Regions from separate parts of the Isoptericola sp. NPDC056578 genome, predicted to be linked through region 3. Evidence: riboswitches for the same ligand, from Rfam matches in the RefSeq annotation. Region 3 holds a riboswitch; each other region holds the start of a gene.
What was found. A riboswitch is a leader RNA that binds a small molecule or an ion and turns the genes downstream of it on or off. The one in region 3 is predicted to bind S-adenosylmethionine.
Positions count from the first base shown of each region.

Region 1 (6,576 bases), on a different contig from region 3:
TCGCACGCGCACGTCGAGCGTCTCCAGGCCCTTGAGCAGCACCCACGCGTTGAACGGGCTCAGCGACGGGCCGGTGTTGCGCACGAACGTCTGCACCGGCCCGGTGAGGAACTCCTCCGTGCCGAGGATCGCGCCGCCGAGCACGCGCCCCTGCCCGTCGATGTGCTTGGTGGCCGAGTACACGACGACGTCGGCACCGAGCTCGAGCGGCTTCTGCAGCACCGGCGTCGCGAACACGTTGTCCACCACGACGACGGCGCCGGCGGCGTGCGCGAGCTCGGCCACCCGCCGCACGTCCACGAGGTCCTGCATGGGGTTGGACGGCGACTCGAAGAACACGACGTCTGCCGGCGTGGCGAGGGCCTCCTCCCACTGCGAGGTCACGTGCCCGTCGACCAGGTCGACGCGCACCCCCCACTTGGCGAAGATCTCGTCGTAGATGACGTTGGTGGACCCGAACAGGGCCCGCGCCGAGACGATGCGCGAACCGCTGGAGACCAGCGCGGCGAGGGCGTTGAACACCGCCGACATGCCCGACGCCGTGGCGTAGCAGGCCTCGGCACCCTCGATGAGGCGCAGCCGCTCCTCGAACGTGTGCACCGTCGGGTTGCCGTACCGCGAGTACAGGAACTGCGAGCGCTCGCCGGCGAACGCCGCCTCGGCGTCCGCCGCCGAGGCGTAGGTGTACCCCTGGGTGAGGAACAGGCCCTCGGACATCTCCTGGAAGTCCGACCGACGGTGCCCGCCGCGCACGGCCAGGGTCGCGGGCCGGGCCGTGGCGGGCAGCGGGCGCGAGCCGCCGATGGTCGTGGGGTCGGCGCCAGGGCCGGTCGGGACCTGCACGCCGCTCATCGGGCCTGCTCCGGGTCCTGCTGCCGGGCGGCGTCGTACGCGCCCCACGGCAGGCCGCGCACCTTCCAGCCCTCGCGGTCGCGGACGCCGTCGAAGCCGGGGCCGCCCTCGAAGCCCTCGAGCACGTTGTACGCCGGGCCGAGGCCCGACGACGTCGCGAGGCGCGCCGCGCCGATCGAGCGCTGGCCGGAGCGGCACAGGAAGACGACGGGGCGGTCCGCGGTCACGCCCGCGGCGGCGAGCTCGGCGAGGAAGCCGGCGTTCGGGCGCCCGCCCGCCTGCACCCACTCGACGAAGACCGGGGTCTTCCCGGCGGTCGCGGTGTCCGGCACGCCGATGGCGCGCCACTCGCCCTCGGTGCGCACGTCGACGAGGACGGCGTCCGGATCGCCGGCGAGCAGGTCCCACGCCTGCTGCGGGGTGAGGTCGCCGGCGTAGCCCTCGGCGGGGTGGGGATCGATCTGGGTGCTCATCGCAGTCCTCCCATCGGTCGTGGCGGTAGCACCCTCGTCCGGACGGGCCGCCGTCGCCGGCGACCGGCCCGCGGGTTGCTGCGGCGTCGACGTGCCACGTCACTCGGCCGCTCGGGATGGTCCTGGCGATCGTACGACAGGCGTCCGCGTGCTGGTCACCCCGTCTCGGGACGCGAACGCCGTGCGTCCCCGGTGTGCCCAGGCGCGGCCGAAGGTAAAGTCTCCGGCAGGACCCGGGCTCGGCCGCACCTCGAAGGAGACGGACGATGGCAATCCTCGCCACGATCAAGGGGTGGTTCCGGCGCGAGCGCAAGGAGCCGTTGGAGCGTCCGCGCGACCTGCCGCCGCCGCGTCCCGAGGGCGGGCGCCCGCACGAGGCCCCCTACCCCCAGGGCGCGGACAACGTGCTCGGCTGGCGGGACGGCCCTGGCGTCTGACCCGCGGACACCCAGGGATCAGTCGTCGTCGTCCTCGCCGAAGTGCGCCACGTGGGCGTGCTGGTGGTGCTTGACGAACAGTCGCAGCTCGACGTCGCGGCCGTCCGCCTGCTGCCTGAGCACGCGGTCGATCCGGTCGGACTCGCGGGTCGCGGCGTCGACGATGACGTCGGCGTGCTCCTTCGTGTCCGCACCCGACCAGGTGCCGGGTTCCGCGAGCACGGCCTGGGCGTCGGCGGTGCCGGCGGCCAGGTCGGTGCCGGTGAGCTGCTCCACCTGGGCCCGGTCGAGGGTGATGACGGTCTTGTCGCTGTCGGCGTAGCGGACGGTGTACGCCGAGGGATCCTTCGCCGCCGGCGCGTCGGCGGTCTCCTCGGTCCCGTCGGCCTGCTCGTCGGCGCCTGCGGCGTCGTCGGCGGGCTGCGTCGCCGTCGTGTCCGACGCCGAGGTGCCCGGGTCGTCGAACTCGGCGTCGGGGGTCGGGGACGCGCACGCGCTCAGGGCGAGGAGGCTCGCGAGGGCGATCGGCGTCAGTCGGCGGGGAAGGTGTCGCATGGTCTCTCCTGGTCGATGGGGCCAGCCCTGTGCGGTGCTGACCCCCGTGAGTCGTCCGCGGCGGCGGAAAGGTTGCACGCGGACCGAGATTTCTTCGTCCGGGTCAGGACCCGGCGCCGACCCGCAGCCGGTGCACGGCCGTGAGGGCGGTCCCGTCCGGGGCGCGGGCCTCGAGCACCACCTCGGCGGCGCCGGCGCTGCTGGCGGTGAGCCGCACGCGCTCGTCGTCGGCCACGTAGGTGCCCGTGGGCAGCGTCCACACCCAGTGCTCCGCGCCCGCGACGTCGGCCGTGAGGGTGACCGGCTCGCCGACGGTCGCCGCCCCGGGCCCGGAGATCGCGACGGTCGCGCCGCCCGCGGCCGAGCGAGGCCGGTCGAGCCAGGCCGTGACGCCGGCGCCCGCGCCCAGGCCGAGGACGGCGGCGGTGACCGCGGCGACGACGACGGCGGCCGGGCGGCGTCGCGCGCGGTCCGGGCCGCCGGTCGTGCCCGGGGCGAGCGCCCCCTCGACGTCGGCCAGCCAGGCTGCGGCGTCGGGGTGCCGCCGGGCGGGGGCGTCGGCGAGGCTGCGGCGTAGCGCGGCGTCGAGGGAGTGCGGCAGGTCGGCGCCCTCGACGAGCCAGGACAGCAGCGCGGACATCGCCCACAGGTCGGCGCGGGTGTCGACCGTGCCGGGGCCGGCCTGCTCCGGCGGCCGGAACCCTTCGGTGCCGCCCGCGACGGTCAGCCCGGAGCTGCGGGCCAGGTCTTTGCTCATGCCGAGGTCGGCCAGGACGAGGCGCTCGTCCGGCCGGACGACGGCGGCGGGAACGCCCTCGACCGCGCCCTCCGGGCCGGTGCGCAGCAGCACGTTGCCGGGGCTGAGGTCCCGGTGCACGAGGCGCGCGGCGTGCACGGCCTCGACCGCGGCGGCGAGCCCCCGGGCGACGGCGAGCACGTCGGCGGGCGTCGCCGTCCACCCGTCCGCCCGCAGGGCCGCGACGCGGGCCGCGAGGGTGCCGCGGTCGGCGAGCTCGAGGACGAGGTAGGGCTGCTGGCGGTCGCTCTCGCCGATGTCGTGCACGGCGACGACGTGCGGGCTCGCCACCCGCCGCAGCGCCCGGCCCTCCGCGATGAACCGCTCGCGGACCTCCGGGTTGAGGCTGTGGTTCTCGGCCAGCACCTTCACCACGACGACGTCGTCCAGCCGCTCGTCCACGGCGCGGTGCACGGTGGCGAACGACCCGACGCCGATCACGTCGCCCACCCGGTACCGCCCGAGCAGCGGCTCGGGCGCGGCGGGCGCGGCCATCAGGACAGGCTCCCGAGGGCCGCGGCCACGAGCGCGCGGCCGCGCGAGACCTGTGACTTCACGGTGCCGACGCTGCGACCCAGACGGTCGGCCACCTCCGCGTAGGGCAGGCCCTCGATGTCGCGCAGCGTCACGGGCTCGCGGTAGAGCTCGGGCAGGGCGGCGAGCGCGTCGCGCACGGTGGCGCGCGTGGCGATGAGGGAGCTCATCCGTTCCGACGGCCCGACGTCGTCGTCGGGCAGGGGAGCGGTGGCGCGCTGCCGTCGCAGGTGGTCGACCACCCGGTGGCGCACGATCCCGTGCACCCACGTGGTGACCCGCGACCCGCCCGCGAACGACCGGACCGACGTCGCCACGGAGACCAGCACGTCCTGGGAGACGTCGTCCACGGCGGCCTCGTCGAGCAGGGCGCCGCGCACGAAGCGCCGGACGACGCCGGACGCGTCCAGCAGCTCCACCAGCAGCTCGGTCGCGGGCGCGGAGCCCGCGGCGGCCCGCCCGCCGACGAGGTCGAGGACGTCGGCGGCGTCGTCCCCGGTCGCCGCGCGGGCGGCGAGCCCTGCGGCGTGGAGGTCGCCGCCGGCGAGGGCGCGGGCGACCAGCTCGGCCGGGGTTCCGACGGGGCTTCCGACGGGGCCTCCCGGAGGCGCGCCGGAGGCCGGAACGGTGCGATCGGGCATGCATCCAGCGTCTCACGCGACCGCATCGTGAGAAGGGGGCGGGCTCCGCTTGACCGTGTGGTGCTGCGCACGCACGATGGGCGGCAGGTCAAGAGCGCCAGCGCGAAGCCCCGGCTCGCTGGCCGGCAACCCTCCTCTCGCGGCGGGGTGCCCCGGGTGACGACCTGGCCCTGCGCCGTCCGGCGCGCGGGCAAGCGCGGGGAGCCACCTCCCCGGCACGACCGAGGAGGACCACGCATGACCACGCTCACCCCCGCGCCTGCGGTGCCCGCCGTGCGCGTCGGCGCCGTGCAGGACGTCGCACCCGTGCTGCCCGTCGTCGGCGGCGACACGCTCGTGCCGCTCGTCGACGGCCGTCAGCTGCCGTACGCCAACCTCGACGTCGCGGCGTCGGCGCCCGCCCTGCAGGCCGTGGCCGACCGGGTCGCGCGCGTGCTGCCGCTGTACGCCAGCGTCCATCGCGGCGCCGGCTACCTGTCGCAGGTCTCGACGGCCCTGTACGAGACGGCCCGCCGCACGATCGGCGCGTTCGTCGGAGCCCGGGAGGACGACCTCACGATCGTCACCCGCAACACGACGGACTCGCTCAACCTGCTCGCGGGCTGCGTGCCCGCAGACCCGGCCACGGGCGATCCCGGCCGCGTCCTCGTGCTCGACATCGAGCACCACGCCAACCTGCTGCCCTGGCAGCGCGTCACCGACGCGACCGTCGTCGCGGGCGGCCCGTCCGTGGCCGCCACCCTCGCGGAGATCGAGGAAGAGCTGGGGTCGGCCGCTGCCGCGGGCCGCCCCTACGCCCTCCTGGCGCTCACCGGCGCGTCCAACGTGACCGGCGAGGCGCTGCCCGTGGCCGACGTCGTCGCCGCCGCGCACGGCGCCGGCGCGCGCGTCGTGCTCGACGGCGCCCAGCTGGTGCCGCACCGCCGCTTCTCGCTCGCGGAGACGGGCGTCGACTACGTCGCGTTCTCGGGACACAAGACGTACGCGCCGTTCGGGGCCGGTGCCCTGGTCGGCCGGCGCGACTGGCTCGACGCCGGCACCCCGTACCTGGCCGGCGGCGGCGCCGTGCGCCGGGTGCGCACCACCACGACCGACTGGCACGAGGGCCCCGCCCGGCACGAGGCCGGCTCGCCCAACGTCGTGGGCGCGGTGGCGCTCGCTGCCGCGTGCGACGAGCTCGCCGCCCTCGACCCGTGGGTCGCGGCCGGGCACGAGGACGCCCTGCGACGCCGGCTCGTGGACGGGCTCGGCGAGATCGAGCGCGTCGAGGTCGTCCACGTCTGGGACGACGCCGTCGACCCGGTGGGCGTCGTGACGTTCACGGTCACCGGGTACGACCCCGGCCTCGTCGCCGCGTACCTGTCCGCCGAGCACGGCATCGGCGTGCGCGACGGCCGGTTCTGCGCCCACCCGCTGCTCGGCCGCCTCGGCTTCGACGCCGGCGCCGTCCGCGCGTCGGTGGGCCTCGGCACCGCGGGCGAGGAGGTCGAGCGGCTCGTCGCCGCCGTCCGCTCGCTCGTGACCGAGGGGCCGCAGGCGCAGTACGACGTCGTGGACGGGCTGTGGGTCGTCGTCGACGACCCGCGCCCCGTGCCCGAGGGCTCCGGCCTCGAGGGGCTGCTCGCCACCGCCGCGCTGGGCGCCGACGAGGCGTTCGGCTGCCTGCCCGACGACCTCTGAGCCGTCGGCCCCGCCCCGGGCGGACATGACGACGGGGCGCCACCGTGCGGTGGCGCCCCGTCGTGTCAGCGGGTCAGCCCTTGAACGCGTCCTTGACGTCGTCGCCCGCCTGCTTGAGGTTCGCGCTGGCCTGCTGGGCCTTGCCCTCGGCCTCTTTGCTCTCGTCGTCGGTGAGCTTGCCCGTGGCTTCCTTGGCCTTGCCTTCGGCCTCTTCCGCCAGGTGCTTGGCCTTGTCTCCCAGTCCCATCGGGGCTCCTTCCGTCGGACGAACGACCTCGAGCACCGACCGTAGGCGCGTGCCCGCCGGCTCGCACGCCGACGTCTCAGGTCGTGGTCCTCCGGGTGGCGACCGGCAGGTCAGGGCGTCGGGCGGCCGAACTCCTCGATCAGCACCGGGTACTGCTCGTGACCGTGGCCCGCGGCGACGCCACGGTCGGCCACGGCCTTGAGCAGTCTCGGCAGCTCGGTGCTCACGCCCAGCGCCGCGCTCTCCTCGACGAGGTGCGCCATCGCGCGCGCGTCCGTCTCGAGGGCCGAGGCCTCCGCCGGGAACCTGCCGCTGTCGACCTGCTCCGCGTAGCCGGGCAGCCAGGCGGCCACGCCCTCCG
Region 1 is NZ_JBHTVC010000026.1:15,022-21,597, reverse strand. It holds gene ACFQ80_RS12085 (O-succinylhomoserine sulfhydrylase) at 1-852, opposite strand, end outside; gene ACFQ80_RS12080 (rhodanese-like domain-containing protein) at 849-1,325, opposite strand; gene ACFQ80_RS12075 (hypothetical protein) at 1,592-1,762, shown strand; gene ACFQ80_RS12070 (hypothetical protein) at 1,781-2,317, opposite strand; gene ACFQ80_RS12065 (protein kinase) at 2,421-3,608, opposite strand; gene ACFQ80_RS12060 (RNA polymerase sigma factor) at 3,608-4,288, opposite strand; SAM riboswitch class IV at 4,375-4,491, shown strand; gene ACFQ80_RS12055 (aminotransferase class V-fold PLP-dependent enzyme) at 4,526-5,968, shown strand; gene ACFQ80_RS12050 (CsbD family protein) at 6,042-6,215, opposite strand; gene ACFQ80_RS12045 (NAD(P)-dependent oxidoreductase) at 6,326-6,576, opposite strand, start outside.
Region 1: linked by a shared signal. The riboswitch ahead of ACFQ80_RS12055 (aminotransferase class V-fold PLP-dependent enzyme) and the one ahead of ACFQ80_RS01355 (NADPH-dependent FMN reductase) in region 3 are both predicted to bind S-adenosylmethionine.

Region 2 (6,576 bases), on a different contig from region 3:
TGGTGGCGGGTCAGCATCCGCCGGTCCTCGTCGAAGTACGACCAGTCCGCGTACGCGCGCCGCACCACCACGCGGCCGCGGACGGCGAGCGCGTCGGCGATGGGCTTGAAGTCGAACTGCATGCCGCCCAGGTGGTCGCGGGCGCCGAGCGCCAGGTTCTCGTAGTCGAGGAAGACGGCGAGGCGCTCTTCGGTGTCCATGCACGTCAGGCTACGGCGTCGCGTGCTCCGCCGCGGGACCAGGCCGGATTACCACGGCCGCCGCCACACCGTCCAGGCTCCGGGCGTTCCGTCACCCTTTCTTCACCCCCTATCCTGTGTCGGGTCCCGCCGACGCGACGCCTTGGAGGCTCACCTTGTCAGCAGATCCCGGAGCCACCACGGCGACGGACGAGATCGTCCCCGACCCCGCGCTCCCCCCGACGGCGGTTCCCGCCGAGGACCTGAAGCCCCGCTGGACACCCGCGAAGATCGCGCTCTGGGCGGCGATCGCGCTGCTCGGTGGCGTCGCGTGGGTCATGATCGCGCTGGTGCGCGGCGAGACCATCAACGCCATCTGGTTCGTCTTCGCGTCGGTGTGCACGTACCTCATCGGGTATCGCTTCTACTCGAAGGTCATCGAGCGGTACATCACCCGCCCCGACGACCGCCGCGCCACCCCCGCCGAGACGCGCGAGGACGGCAAGGACTTCGTCCCCACCGACCGCCGCGTGCTGTTCGGCCACCACTTCGCCGCCATCGCCGGCGCCGGCCCGCTGGTGGGCCCGGTGCTCGCCGCGCAGATGGGGTATCTGCCGGGCACCATCTGGATCATCGTCGGCGTGGTGCTCGCGGGCGCCGTGCAGGACTACACGGTGCTGTTCTTCTCCATGCGCCGCGGCGGCCGCACCATCGGCCAGATGGCGCGCGAGGAGCTGGGCCGCATCGGCGGCGTGGCCGCGATCGTCGCGTCCCTGCTGATCATGATCATCATCGTGGCGATCCTCGCCCTCGTGGTCGTCAACGCCCTCGGCGAGAGCCCGTGGGGCGTGTTCAGCGTCTCCATGACGATCCCGATCGCCCTCTTCATGGGCGTCTACCTGCGGTACCTGCGCCCGGGCAAGATCACCGAGGTCTCCCTCATCGGCTTCGTCCTGCTGCTCGCCGCGATCGTCGGCGGCGGCATGGTGGCCGACACCGCGTGGGGCGCGGAGTTCTTCCACCTCGACCGCACCACCATCGCCGTCGGCGTCATCGTCTACGGCTTCGTGGCCGCCGTCCTGCCCGTATGGCTGCTGCTCGCCCCGCGCGACTACCTGTCCACCTTCATGAAGGTGGGCGTCATCGTGGTGCTCGCCGGCGCCGTCGTCATCGTGCGGCCCGAGATCAACGTGCCCGCGATCAGCGAGTTCGCGAGCGGCGAGACCGGCCCGGTGGTGTCCGGCAACCTCTGGCCATTCCTCTTCGTGACGATCGCGTGCGGCGCCCTGTCCGGGTTCCACGCGCTCATCTCGTCGGGCACGACGCCGAAGCTCGTGGAGAAGGAGCGCCAGACGCGCTTCATCGGCTACGGCGGCATGCTCATGGAGTCGTTCGTCGCGATCATGGCGCTGGTCGCCGCGATCTCGATCGACCGCGGCGTGTACTTCGCGATGAACTCCTCGGCGGCCGCCACCGGCGGCACCATCGAGGGCGCGGTCGCGTTCGTGAACTCGCTCGGCCTCTCCGGCGTCAACCTCACGCCCGACATGCTCAGCACCCTGGCGACCCAGGTGGGCGAGCCGTCGATCGTGTCCCGCACCGGCGGCGCCCCGACGCTCGCGCTCGGGCTGGCGCACATCATGCACCAGCTGGTGGGCGGCACCGCGATGATGGGCTTCTGGTACCACTTCGCGATCATGTTCGAGGCGCTGTTCATCCTCACCGCGGTCGACGCCGGTACCCGCGTGGCCCGCTTCATGCTGCAGGACACCATCGGCAACGTGGCACCGCGGTTCAAGGACATGAGCTGGCGACCCGGGGTGTGGGTCTGCACCGCGATCATGGTCGCGGGCTGGGGCACGATCCTGTATCTGGGCGTCACCGACCCGCTCGGCGGCATCAACACGTTCTTCCCGCTGTTCGGCATCGCGAACCAGCTGCTGGCCGCGATCGCGCTCGCCGTCGTGCTCGCCATCGTCGCGAAGCGGGGCCGCGCGTACTGGCGGTGGCTGTGGATCGTGGCCCTGCCGCTGGCCTTCACCGCGCTGATCACCATCTGGGCGTCGTTCGAGAAGATCTTCTCGGACGTGCCCGCGGTGGGGTACTGGGCGCAGCACCGGGCGTTCAAGGACGCGCTCGCCGCCGGCGAGACGTCGTTCGGCACCGCGCCCGACGTCGCGGCCATGGAGGCCGTGGTCCGCAACACCTTCGTGCAGGGCACCCTGTCGATCGTGTTCGTGGTGCTGTCGATCGTCGTGATCCTCGCGTCGCTGGTCGTGACGATCAAGGCGTTCCGCACCGGCGGCGGCGAGAACCACGAGGACGCGCCCGTCGCGTCGCGCCGGTTCGCCCCGGCCGGCCTGTTCGCCTCGTCGACCGAGAAGCGGATCGAGAAGGAGTGGGCCGACGCCGGCCTGCGGGAGTCCAGCGGTGCCGGGCACCACTGAGCCCCGCACCGGCAGGGTGCACGACGTCGCCCGGGCGCTGGCCCGGGCGACGTCGGCGGGGTGGGCGAGCCTGCGCTGGTACGTGCGCCAGGTGATGGGCGACGACGCCTACGCGACGTACGTCGCGCACGAGCGGTCGGCCCACCCCGGCCGCGCGCCGATGGGCGAGCGCGAGTTCTGGCGGGAGCACTACGCGGAGCAGGACCGCAACCCCGGCTCGCGCTGCTGCTGAGCGGCGCGCGCGACGGCGCCGGCCGGGCCAGGATGGGCGCGTGCGCGCGATCGTGTTCGAGTCCCACGGCGGCCCCGAGGTGCTGCATCTCGCCGACGCCCCCGACCCTCAGGCCGGGCCCGGCCAGGTGCGCGTGCGCGTCGAGGCCGCGGCCGTCAACGGCTGGGACGTGAAGTCCCGCGCCGGCACGACCGGCGGCCCGCCGCCGACGTCGCCCGTCGTGCCGGGCCTGGAGGTGGCGGGGGTCGTCGACCAGGTCGGGGACGGCGTGGCCGGCGTCGCGCCCGGCGACCGCGTCGTGGGCTTCGCCGTCGGCGGCGGGTACGCCGAGCTCGCCCGGACGTCGGTCTTCGCCCGCGTGCCCGCCGGGCTCGCCGCGACCGACGCCGTCACGCTCCCCGTCGCCGCCGAGACCGCGACCCGCGTGCTGCGCCTCCTCGACGTCCGGCCCGGCGAGACGCTGCTCGTGCACGGCGCCTCGGGGTCGGTGGGCGAGCTGGCCGTCCAGCTCGCCGTGCGCCGCGGCGCCCGCGTGATCGGTACGGCGTCGCCGCGGAACCAGGAGCGCGTCGCCGCCCTCGGCGCGACACCCACCACCTACGGCGCAGGGCTCGTGGAGCGGGTCCGCGCCCTCGCCCCCGACGGCGTGGACGCCGTCCTCGACACCACCGGCGCGGGCGTGCTGCCCGACTCGATCACCCTGCGCGGCGGCACCGAGCGCATCGTCACCATCGCCGACGACGCCGCGGCAGACCTCGGCGTCGAGGCCAGCTGGCGGTCCGAGCGCGACGCCGGCGAGCTCGCCGAGGCCGTCGACGCCCTCGCCCGCGGCGACCTCGTGACCACCGTCGGCGCGGTGCTCCCGCTGGCCGACGCGCCCCGTGCGCACGCCCTGGTCGAGAGCGGCCAAGCCGGCGGCAAGGTCGTGCTGGTGCCCTGAGCAGGGCGTTCCCGCCCGCCCGGCATCCGCGATCGTCTCAGCAGGCGGTCTCATCCTCGCCCGTATCGCGGATGCTGCGTACGATCGCGTGACAAGCCATCCAGAGCGGCCGAGAGTCCTGGCTCGACGACGCCGCAGCAACCCGTTCTCCGACGGAAGCCTCCCGAGGACGAAGGTGCTCACGCCAGGATCGATGGAGTGACGCATGGTCGCAGAGGCATCCTTTTCGCCCACCCCGGCAGCTCAGCCGGCAGTTCACCCGGCGCTGCCGGCACGCCCGACGGTCTCGTTCGAGCTCATGCCGCCGCGCCGGCCGGACGCCGCGCCCAAGTTCTGGGAGACGGCGCGCCGGCTCGTCGCCGCACGACCGGACTTCATGTCCGTGACGTACGGCGCGGGCGGCGGTGACCGGGCGACCGCCCGCCAGGTCGTCGCGACCCTGCTCGAAGGCACGCCCGTCCTGCCGGTGGCGCACCTGACCTGCGTGGGCGCGCACCGCGAGGACGTGTCCGCCGTCATCGACGACTTCCTCGACGCCGGCACCCGCGCGTTCCTCGCCCTGCGCGGCGACCCGCCGAAGGACCAGCCGGACTGGGAGCCGCCCGCCGACGGCGTCGCGTCCTCGATCGAGCTCGTGCACCTGCTGCGCGAGGTCGAGGCGCGGCGCTGCGCGACCGACCCCGGGGCCGCCCTGCGCGGCGCCGCCCGCCCGATGACGATCGCCGTCGCGACGTTCGTCGACGGCAACGTGCAGGCCGGCACCACCCGGGCCCAGGAGGTCCGGCGCCTCAAGGAGAAGCAGGACGCGGGGGCGAGCTTCGCCATCACGCAGCTGTTCTACGAGGCCGACTCCTACACCGACTTCGTCGCCGAGGCCCGCGCGGCCGGGGTGACGATCCCGATCCTCGCGGGGCAGCTGCCCACGACCGAGCCGCGCCGGCTCCGTCGCGTCGAGGAGCTCACCGGCGTCCGCGCGCCCCGGCACCTGCTGGACGCGCTCGACGCCGCGGGGGACCCGGAGGCGCAGCACGCCTACGGGACCGCGCGCGCCGTCGAGCTCGCCCAGCGCGTGCTCGACGCGGGCGCCCCCGGCATCCACGTGTACACGTTCAACAAGTACCGTCCCGCTCTGGACCTGCTCGAGGGTGTCCACCTCGGCGGACCGGCGCCGGCCGACGTCACGTCGGACGGCGCGGACCTGGCCAGAAGGCCGTGGGTACCGAGCATCCCGACCCAGGCTCCCGCCGTCTGAGCGGAGCCCGAACTCTGGAGTGCTCATGTCCACCACCAGCACCACCCCCGCCGCGGCATTTCCCGGCGGCACGATCCTCGGCTACCCCCGCATCGGGCGTCGCCGCGAGCTCAAGAAGGCCGTCGAGTCGTTCTGGGCCGGGCGCACCGACGCCGTCGACCTGGAGGTCACGGCCGGCGCGCTGCGCCGTGAGACCGCCCGCTGCCTCGTCGAGCTCGGGCTGAACCCCGACGACGGCTCCGTGCCGGGGTCGTTCTCCTACTACGACCAGGTGCTCGACGTCGTCGCGCTGCTCGGCGCCGTCCCCGAGCGGTTCCGTGACCTGCTCGACGACGAGGACGGCTCGCTCGAGCTCGACGGCTACTTCACCGTGGCCCGCGGCCGCGGCGAGGACGCCCCGCTCGAGATGACCAAGTGGTTCGACACCAACTACCACTACCTGGTCCCCGAGATCAGCGAGACGACGCCGGTCTCGTTCGCGGACCACCGCATCGTGCGCGAGTACGCCGAGGCCAAGGAGGCCGGCGTCACGACGCGTCCCGTGCTCGTGGGCCCGGTGACGTTCCTCGCCCTGTCCAAGGCGGCCGACGAGGCGGGCGACGGGTTCCACCCGCTCGACCGGCTCGACGACGTCGTCGCCGCGTACGCCGACCTGCTGCGCGCGCTGGCCGCGGTCGGGGTGCCGTGGGTGCAGCTCGACGAGCCCGCGCTCGTCACCGACTCGCTCGACGTGCCCGCCGAGCGCCTGCACGCGGCGATCGCGTCCGCCTACCGCGCGCTGGCGACCGACCTCGCGACGGCCACCGACGACGCCGACGGCGAGCGGCCCGCGATCCTGGTGACGGCGCCGTTCGGCGGCCTGCACGAGGACGCCCTCGCGCTCCTCGCCGCGACCGACGTCGACGCGATCGCGATCGACCTGGTCAAGGGCGCCGTGCCCGCCCGGCCGGTGCCGGGCCTCGAGGGCAAGACGCTCGTCGCCGGGGTGATCGACGGCCACAACGTGTGGCGGGCCGACCTGGCCGCCAAGCTCGGCACCGTCGAGGCGCTCCGCGGCCTCGGCGCCGGGGCCCTCGCCGTCGGGACGTCGACGTCGCTGCTGCACGTGCCGCACGACGTCGAGGACGAGGTGTACGACCAGCACGCGGCGGGCACCACCCTCGACCCGCGCCTGCGCGACTGGCTGGCGTTCGCCGACCAGAAGGTGGGCGAGGTCGCGACCCTGGCCCGCGCCCTCACGGACGGTCGCGCGGCCGTCGAGGACGCGCTCGCCGCGTCGTCCGCGGCCGTGGCCTCGCGCGCGACGGCGGCCGGCGTCGTCGTGCCCGAGGTGCGCGACCGCGCCGCGGCGCTCACCGACGCCGACTTCGCCCGCGGCCCGTACGCGGAGCGCGCCGCCGCCCAGGCGGCGCGGCTGAACCTGCCCCCGCTGCCCACGACGACGATCGGCTCGTTCCCGCAGACCCCCGAGATCCGCAAGGCCCGCGCCGCGTGGACCAAGGGCGAGCTCGCCGACGCCGACTACT
Region 2 is NZ_JBHTVC010000005.1:137,307-143,882, forward strand. It holds gene ACFQ80_RS03880 (NYN domain-containing protein) at 1-200, opposite strand, end outside; gene ACFQ80_RS03885 (carbon starvation CstA family protein) at 356-2,626, shown strand; gene ACFQ80_RS03890 (YbdD/YjiX family protein) at 2,610-2,858, shown strand; gene ACFQ80_RS03895 (NADP-dependent oxidoreductase) at 2,899-3,798, shown strand; SAM riboswitch class I at 3,892-3,998, shown strand; gene ACFQ80_RS03900 (methylenetetrahydrofolate reductase) at 4,004-5,050, shown strand; gene metE (5-methyltetrahydropteroyltriglutamate--homocysteine S-methyltransferase) at 5,076-6,576, shown strand, end outside.
Region 2: linked by a shared signal. The riboswitch ahead of ACFQ80_RS03900 (methylenetetrahydrofolate reductase) and the one ahead of ACFQ80_RS01355 (NADPH-dependent FMN reductase) in region 3 are both predicted to bind S-adenosylmethionine.

Region 3 (6,576 bases):
GCGGCGACCCGGCCTCGGAGGAGGGCCTGGTCACCTCCGGCGCCCGTCGGTTCGTAGCGGGCGACGACGACGTCGGGGTCGACGCTCGGCCCGGGTGCCGTCTGGCACCCCGCGAGCACGGCCACGCCGACCGTCAGCAAGGCCACGCTCGACATCCCGCGCCCGCGCATCCGCCGCCCCGCTCTCGTCGCCGTCATCAGGCGTCTGTGGTCCAGCACGGGCGCCCTCACCACACTGGTGTCGTCACACGTCGAGGACTTGCACCGGTCCGCAGGGACGAGGGCACCCGTTCCGCCGGAACCGGCTCCTTCGCCACCCCGCACGGCCCTCGGTCACGCCCTAGGCGAGCGGCGTGCGGATCGCGCCGAACGCGGTGCGGGCGCGCAGCCGGAACCCGAGGTTCTCGTAGAGCCGGATCGCGTTCGCGTTGTTCCCCGCCGCGTGCAGCATGGGCCGGGCGCCGCGCTCGCGGACGTGGTGCGCGACGTCGAGCACGAGGCGGGTGGCCAGGCCCTGGCCGCGGTGGTCGGGATCGGTCGTCACGGCGCTGATCTCGGTCCAGCCCTCCGGCTGCAGCCGCTCGCCGGCCATCGCGACCAGGCGTCCGTCGCGCCGGAACCCGACGTAGCGGCCCATGAGGTACGTGCGCGGCAGGAATGGGCCCGGCCGCGAGCGCTCGACGAGGGCGAGCATGTCGGGCACGTCGTCGGCGCCGAGCACGATCGCCTCGTCGTCCGGGCGGGTGGTCAGCCGGTCCGTCTCGACGAGCTGGACGCCCTCGTGGAGCGAGGCCCGCTCCCAGCCCGCGGGGAGTGCCACGTCCGCCGGCGGCCCCGGGAACTCCGCGCCGTGGCCGGCGACGTCCACGATCGCGTCCCAGACGTCCGGGTCGTCCCACGACCGGACCGCGGCGAACGGGGACACGTCGGCGGGGTAGCGCAGCACCAGCTCGTTGCCCTCCGCCAGGTGCGCGTGCGCCCCGGTGAGCGACGACCAGCGCGGGTTGTCGAGGACGGCCTCGGACGCGGTGCCGAGCGTGCCGGCGGGAGCGTCCGGCGTGGTGGTCGTGGTCATGTCGCCTCCTGGTCTGCCGTCGCAGAGTACGTGCTCAGGGCGTGGGAACGAGCGTCGGTTCGCTGTCGGCGTCGACGGTCGCGGACCGCCCCCGGGCTCGCCGGGTGAGCGGTTCGCGCAGCCCGAGGTGCTCGCGCAGCGTGACGCCCTCGTACGCGGTGGGGTAGGCCCCGCGCTCCTGCAGTGCGGGCACCACCTTCTCGACGACGTCGTCCAGCCCGGACGGCACGATCCACGGGCTGAGGTTGAACCCGTCGACGGCGCCGGTGCGCACCCAGCGGGTCAGCTCGTCCGCGACGGCGCCGGGGGTGCCGGTGAAGCCGCGCTCGCCCGCGTTGCGGATCACCAGCTCGCGGATCGACAGGTGCTCCGCCTCGGCGAGGGCGCGCCACTGCCGGGCGACCTCGTGCGTGCGCGCCCCCGTGGTCGCGGAGCCGCGCTCGCCGCCCAGCTCCTCGACCACCGGGTCGTGCGCGGGCAGGGGGCCGTCCGGGTCGTACGACGAGAGGTCCTCGCCCCAGATGTTGCCGACGATCGACAGCGCGGTGGCAGGCGTGACCTGGGCGTGCCGCACCCAGCGCGCCTTCTCCTCGGCCTCGGCCGGGGTGTCGCCGACGACGATCGCGGTGCCCGGGAAGATCTTCACGTCGTCCTCCGGCCGTCCGGCGGCGACGACGCGGCGGCGCACGTCGGCCGCGAACTCCAGCGCGTCGGCGAGCACCGCGCCGTGCCGGGAGAAGATGACGTCGGCGTGCGCGGCGGCGAAGTCGCGCCCCTGGGGCGAGTCGCCCGCCTGGAAGATCACCGGGTGGCCCTGCGGGCTGCGGGGCGTGGTGACGTCGAGCACCAGGTCGCGGGGGGTGCGCAGGTCGGCGCCCGGCACGTTCACCCGCGCCACGTCGCCGTCGGGGCCGTCCGGGAACGCGTCCCAGACCCCGCGGGCGACGGCCAGCACGGCGGCGGCCCGCTCGTAGCGGTCGGCGTGGTCGAGGTAGCCGCCGCGGCGGAAGTTCTCGCCGGTCCACGCGTTGTCCGTCGTCACGACGTTCCACGCCGCCCGCCCGCCGGACAGGACGTCGAGGCTCGCGAGGCGCCGGGCCAGGTCGGCAGGGTCGTGATACGTCGTGTTCTGGGTGGCGACGAGGCCGATGCGCTCGGTGATCGCCGCCAGCGCGGCGAGCTGGGTGATCGCGTCGGGGCGGCCCACGACGTCCAGGTCGTGGATCCGGCCGCGGGTCTCGCGCAGGCGCAGGCCCTCGCCGAGGAAGAACGCGTCGAACAGCCCGCGCTCGGCGGTGCGGACCACGCGCTCGAAGGAGGCGAAGTCCGTCTGCGACCCGGACTCCGGGTCGGACCAGATGGTGGTGTGGTTGACGCCCTGGAAGAAGACGCCGAAGTGCACCTGCGCGCGGGGGCGGGTGATCGGCGCGTCGGGGGCGTGCAGTGTCGTCGGTGTGGTCATCGGAGTTCCTCAGGCGGTCGCGACGGCGGTCGGGGCGGCGCGCCGCGCCCGGGTGCCGGCGTCGGGTCGGGTCTCGTGGCGGTTCGCGGGGCGCGGCAGCCCGAGCGTCTCCCGCAGGGTGGTGCCCGCGCGGGGCGCCGCGGTGAGCCGGGCGGCGCGCAGCGCGGGCAGCACGTCGCCCGAGAGCACCGGCAGGTCGGCGTCGAGGACGGCGGGCAGCAGCCGCACGCCGGCGACGTCGCCCGACGCGGCGAGCTCGGCGAGGAGGCCGGCGAGGCCCGGGGCGTCGCCGGTGTACCGCAGCGCGCCCGTGCCCCAGCCGGTGCGCGCCTCCGAGGGCGTGGCGGCGTCGAGCTCGGCGAGCCGGGCGGTCGCGGTGCGGTCGCCGGCGTCGAGCACCACCTCCAGGTCGAGCACCGCCCGGGCGGCGCCGTCGGGCCCGCCGGTCCCCGCGGCCGTCGCTGCGCGTGCCGCCGCGCGGGCGGTGGCGACGTCGGTGCCGCCGACGAGCGCGACGTCGACCAGGGGCTCGGCGCGCACCGAGGGCGCGACGTCGGCGGCCGCCGCGAGCACCACGAGCTGACCCTGGGGCGGGCGCGGCGTGATGAGCGGGCCCTTGACGGCGAAGCTCTCGCCGACGAAGTCGACGTGGTGCAGCCGGTCGCGGTCCACGTAGCGGCCGGTGGCGACGTCGCGGATCACGGCGTCGTCCTCCCACGAGTCCCACAGGTCGCGCACGACCTGCACGACGTCGCGGGCCTCGCGGGCGAGGTCGGCGACGTCGTCGCGGCCGTAGGCGGCCGCCGTCTCCGGGGTGCGGGTCGTGCCGGCGAGCCAGCCGCCCCGGCCGGAGGCCGCGATGTCGAGGGACGCGAGCTGGGCCGCCACGTGGAACGGCTCCGGGTAGGTGGTCGGCACCTGGGGCACCAGGCCGATCGCGGTGGTGGTGCGGGACACGAACGCCGCGCGGGTGACGGCGTCGAGCCGCGCGGAGGCGGGCGACCCCGCGACCGCGGGCAGCAGGGCGTCGGCGAACGTGGCGAAGGTGACGCCGGCGTGCTCGGCGCGCCGCACCGTGCGGGCGAGCCGTGCGGCGGAGACGAGCTCGGTCACGGCGATCCCCGTGCTCGTGACGGCCGCGGGGTGCGCGCCCGCGCCGTCGACGTCGAGCCCCACGAGGAAGGGAGAGGTCAGGGTGGTCATGGTGCGGGGGGCCGCCTCTCAGATCTGGGACTCGTCGCCGAGCCGGTGGTAGGTCCGGTCGAGGTAGACGAGCGGCGAGGCGTCGTCCGACCCGGACTGCAGCGCGCGCAGGGACACCAGGTAGCTGTCGCCGACCGGCGTCCGCTGCACCACCCGGGCCCGCACCCACGAGACCGCCCCGTCGATCACGGGCTCGCCCGAGGGCAGGGCCGTCCAGCCGCCGTCCGCGAAGCGGTCGATGCCGCTCGTCGCGAACCGGGCGGAGAGGTGGTCCTGGTGGTCGGCGAGGAAGCTGATCGCGAGCGTGCTGGCCTCCGAGACGGCGGGCCACGACGAGGAGGTGGACGCCAGCGAGAACGCCAGCAGCGGCGGCGCGGCGGACACGGAGATCACGGACGTGGCGGTGAACCCGACGGGGCGGCCCTCGTGCGCGAGCGCGACGACGGCGACGCCTGCCGGGTGCTGGCGGAAGACCGTCTTGAACTCGTCGGGGGACAGCTGGGGCTCGTCCTGCTGGGCCAGGAGCTCCTCGATCTCGGACAGGGCGGACAGGTCGGTGTGCGCGTGGGTGTGCTCCGTGGTCACAGGGCGGCTCCCGTCAGCTCGGCGGCGGTGGCGTCCGTCGTGGTGGTGGTCGTGGCGGCCGTGGCGGTGGCGGCCGGCGCGGCGGGTACGCCGGCGGCGCGCCGCAGCGGCGTCGCCCAGCGGGCGAACCAGGGGTCGAGCGCCTGGCCGAGGTCGGGCAGCTGCGCCTCGGTGAGGGTCAGGGTGCGGGTGGGCACGACGGCACCCAGCTCCACGAGGACGGGCCGCAGGTGCGCCTCGCCGGCGAGCGCGTGCGCCGGGTTGCCGGACACGACGAGCGGCACGACCACGACGCCCGCCAGGCCGTCCGGCCCGTAGAGGTCGAGGAACGCCTTGAGCAGACCCGTGTAGGAGGCCTTGTAGACGGGGGTCGCGACGACGGCGACCGTGGCGCGCGCCAGGCGGTCCTTCGCCTCGTCGGCGGCCGGGTGCGCGGCCGTGAGGATCTCGCCCGCGAACGCCGCGAGCTCGATCGTCGCCACGTCCGTGGTGCCGAGCAGCTCGGCGACGCGGCGCCCGGCGGCCTCGGCCGCGGCCAGGGTGCGCGAGCCTTCGCGCGGGTTGCCGGAGACCACCACCACGGAGGCGGCGGAGGGGCGGGTGGGTTCGGTCATCGGGTGTACCTCGCAAGTCCGTCGATCACGCTTGCCGCGCGGCGTCTCGGCCCGCGGACGGGCCGGCCGGCGGCCTGGTCATCCTCCGGAGCACCCCGCCGTGACGTGGGGTTGCTGCCCAGCCAGCCGGGGCTTCGCGCTGGGGCTCTTGACCTGGGGCGGAGGTATAGCAGCCGTTTCGCAGAACGCCAGGCTGCTCCCGAGAATTCTCACGATCCGGACGCGGCGCGGTCCACGGTCGACCGCGCCGCGTCCTCCCCGACGGGTCGGTCAGGCCGCGGCGGCCGCCGCCCGCGCCGCGCGGAGCGGCGCGAGGGCGTCCGACCAGGCCACCACCTGGTCCAGGAGCTCGTCGAGCGCGGCGCGCTGCCGGGGCTCCGGGTCGAGCTCGCGGTACTCGCGGAAGTCGTGGTGGAACGACAGCGCCACCTGCGTGCGGACCGTCGCGAGCTGCAGCTCGGCCGCGACCAGGCGCAGGTGCTCCACGGCCCGCGCGCCGCCGAGGACGCCGTAGCCGACGAACCCCGCCGCCTTGTCGTTCCACTCGGCGTACAGGTAGTCGAGGGCGTTCTTGAGGACCCCGGGCACCGAGTGGTTGTACTCGGGGGTCACGAACACGAAGCCGTCGAACGGGGCGACGGTCGCCGCCCACCGCCGGGTGTGCTCGCCGGCGTACTGCCCGCCCGAGGCGGGGACCGGCTCGTCGAGGTGGGGCAGGTCCTGCTCGGCGAGGTCGACCAGCTCGAAGCGGGCGTCGTCGCGCCGTCCCGCGACGTCGAGCACCCAGCGCGCGACGCGCTCGCTGTAGCGGCCGGGTCGGGTGCTGCCGGTGATGATCGCGATCGTCGTCATGGTGCGCCTTCCGTCGGGTCGGGACGATCTCGGTCGCCCCGACGTGTTGTGGTCGATGGCGGGAACCTCCGGTGACCGGTGCCCTATGCCCGGTCGGCCACCCGCACCATGAAGTGCGTCACGCACCCCGGGGTGCGGATCGGGACGGAGCGAGCATGGCGAGCACGGAGATCGGGGACGGCGCGGAGATCTGGGACGGCGCGGGGACCTGGGACGGTGCGGCGGGCTCGGCGTGCGCGGGCGAGGACGACCGGCGCAGGGTCCGGGAGCTCTTCCACCGCGTGGGTGACAAGTGGTCGCTGACGGTGCTGGCCGAGCTCGGCGACGGGCCCGTGCGGTTCACGACGCTGCTCGGCAGGGTCGAGGGCATCTCCCACCGGCTGCTCGCGGTGGCGCTCCGGCGCCTCGAGCGGGACGGGCTGGTCGCGCGGACCGTCTACCCGGAGGTGCCCCCGCGCGTCGAGTACGCGATGACGGGGCTGGGTGCGTCGCTCCTGGTGCCGCTGGCGGCGTTGGCGGGGTGGGGCGAGCGGCACGGGCCGACGATCGACGCGCACCGCCGCGCGGACGACCGGCGGCGCGGGGACGGCCGGGCGGCGCAGGACGGCGTGCCGGAGGGCCGCTGACCGGTGGTCGGCGGCCCTCCGACGATGACGCGGGGCGGGTGCGGCGGTCCGCTCACGCCTCGAGCCGCAGACGGGCCCCGAGTGCGCACGAGGCGACGACGGCCGCACCGGCCACGAGGACGACGTCCTTGAGCACGTACTGCCCGAGCAGGGTCATGCC
Region 3 is NZ_JBHTVC010000002.1:84,462-91,037, reverse strand. It holds gene ACFQ80_RS01380 (hypothetical protein) at 1-197, opposite strand, end outside; gene ACFQ80_RS01375 (GNAT family N-acetyltransferase) at 340-1,074, opposite strand; gene ACFQ80_RS01370 (LLM class flavin-dependent oxidoreductase) at 1,109-2,536, opposite strand; gene ACFQ80_RS01365 (LLM class flavin-dependent oxidoreductase) at 2,546-3,739, opposite strand; gene ACFQ80_RS01360 (flavin reductase family protein) at 3,758-4,324, opposite strand; gene ACFQ80_RS01355 (NADPH-dependent FMN reductase) at 4,321-4,938, opposite strand; SAM riboswitch class IV at 4,961-5,092, opposite strand; gene ACFQ80_RS01350 (NADPH-dependent FMN reductase) at 5,209-5,790, opposite strand; gene ACFQ80_RS01345 (winged helix-turn-helix transcriptional regulator) at 5,946-6,416, shown strand; gene ACFQ80_RS01340 (DoxX family membrane protein) at 6,469-6,576, opposite strand, start outside.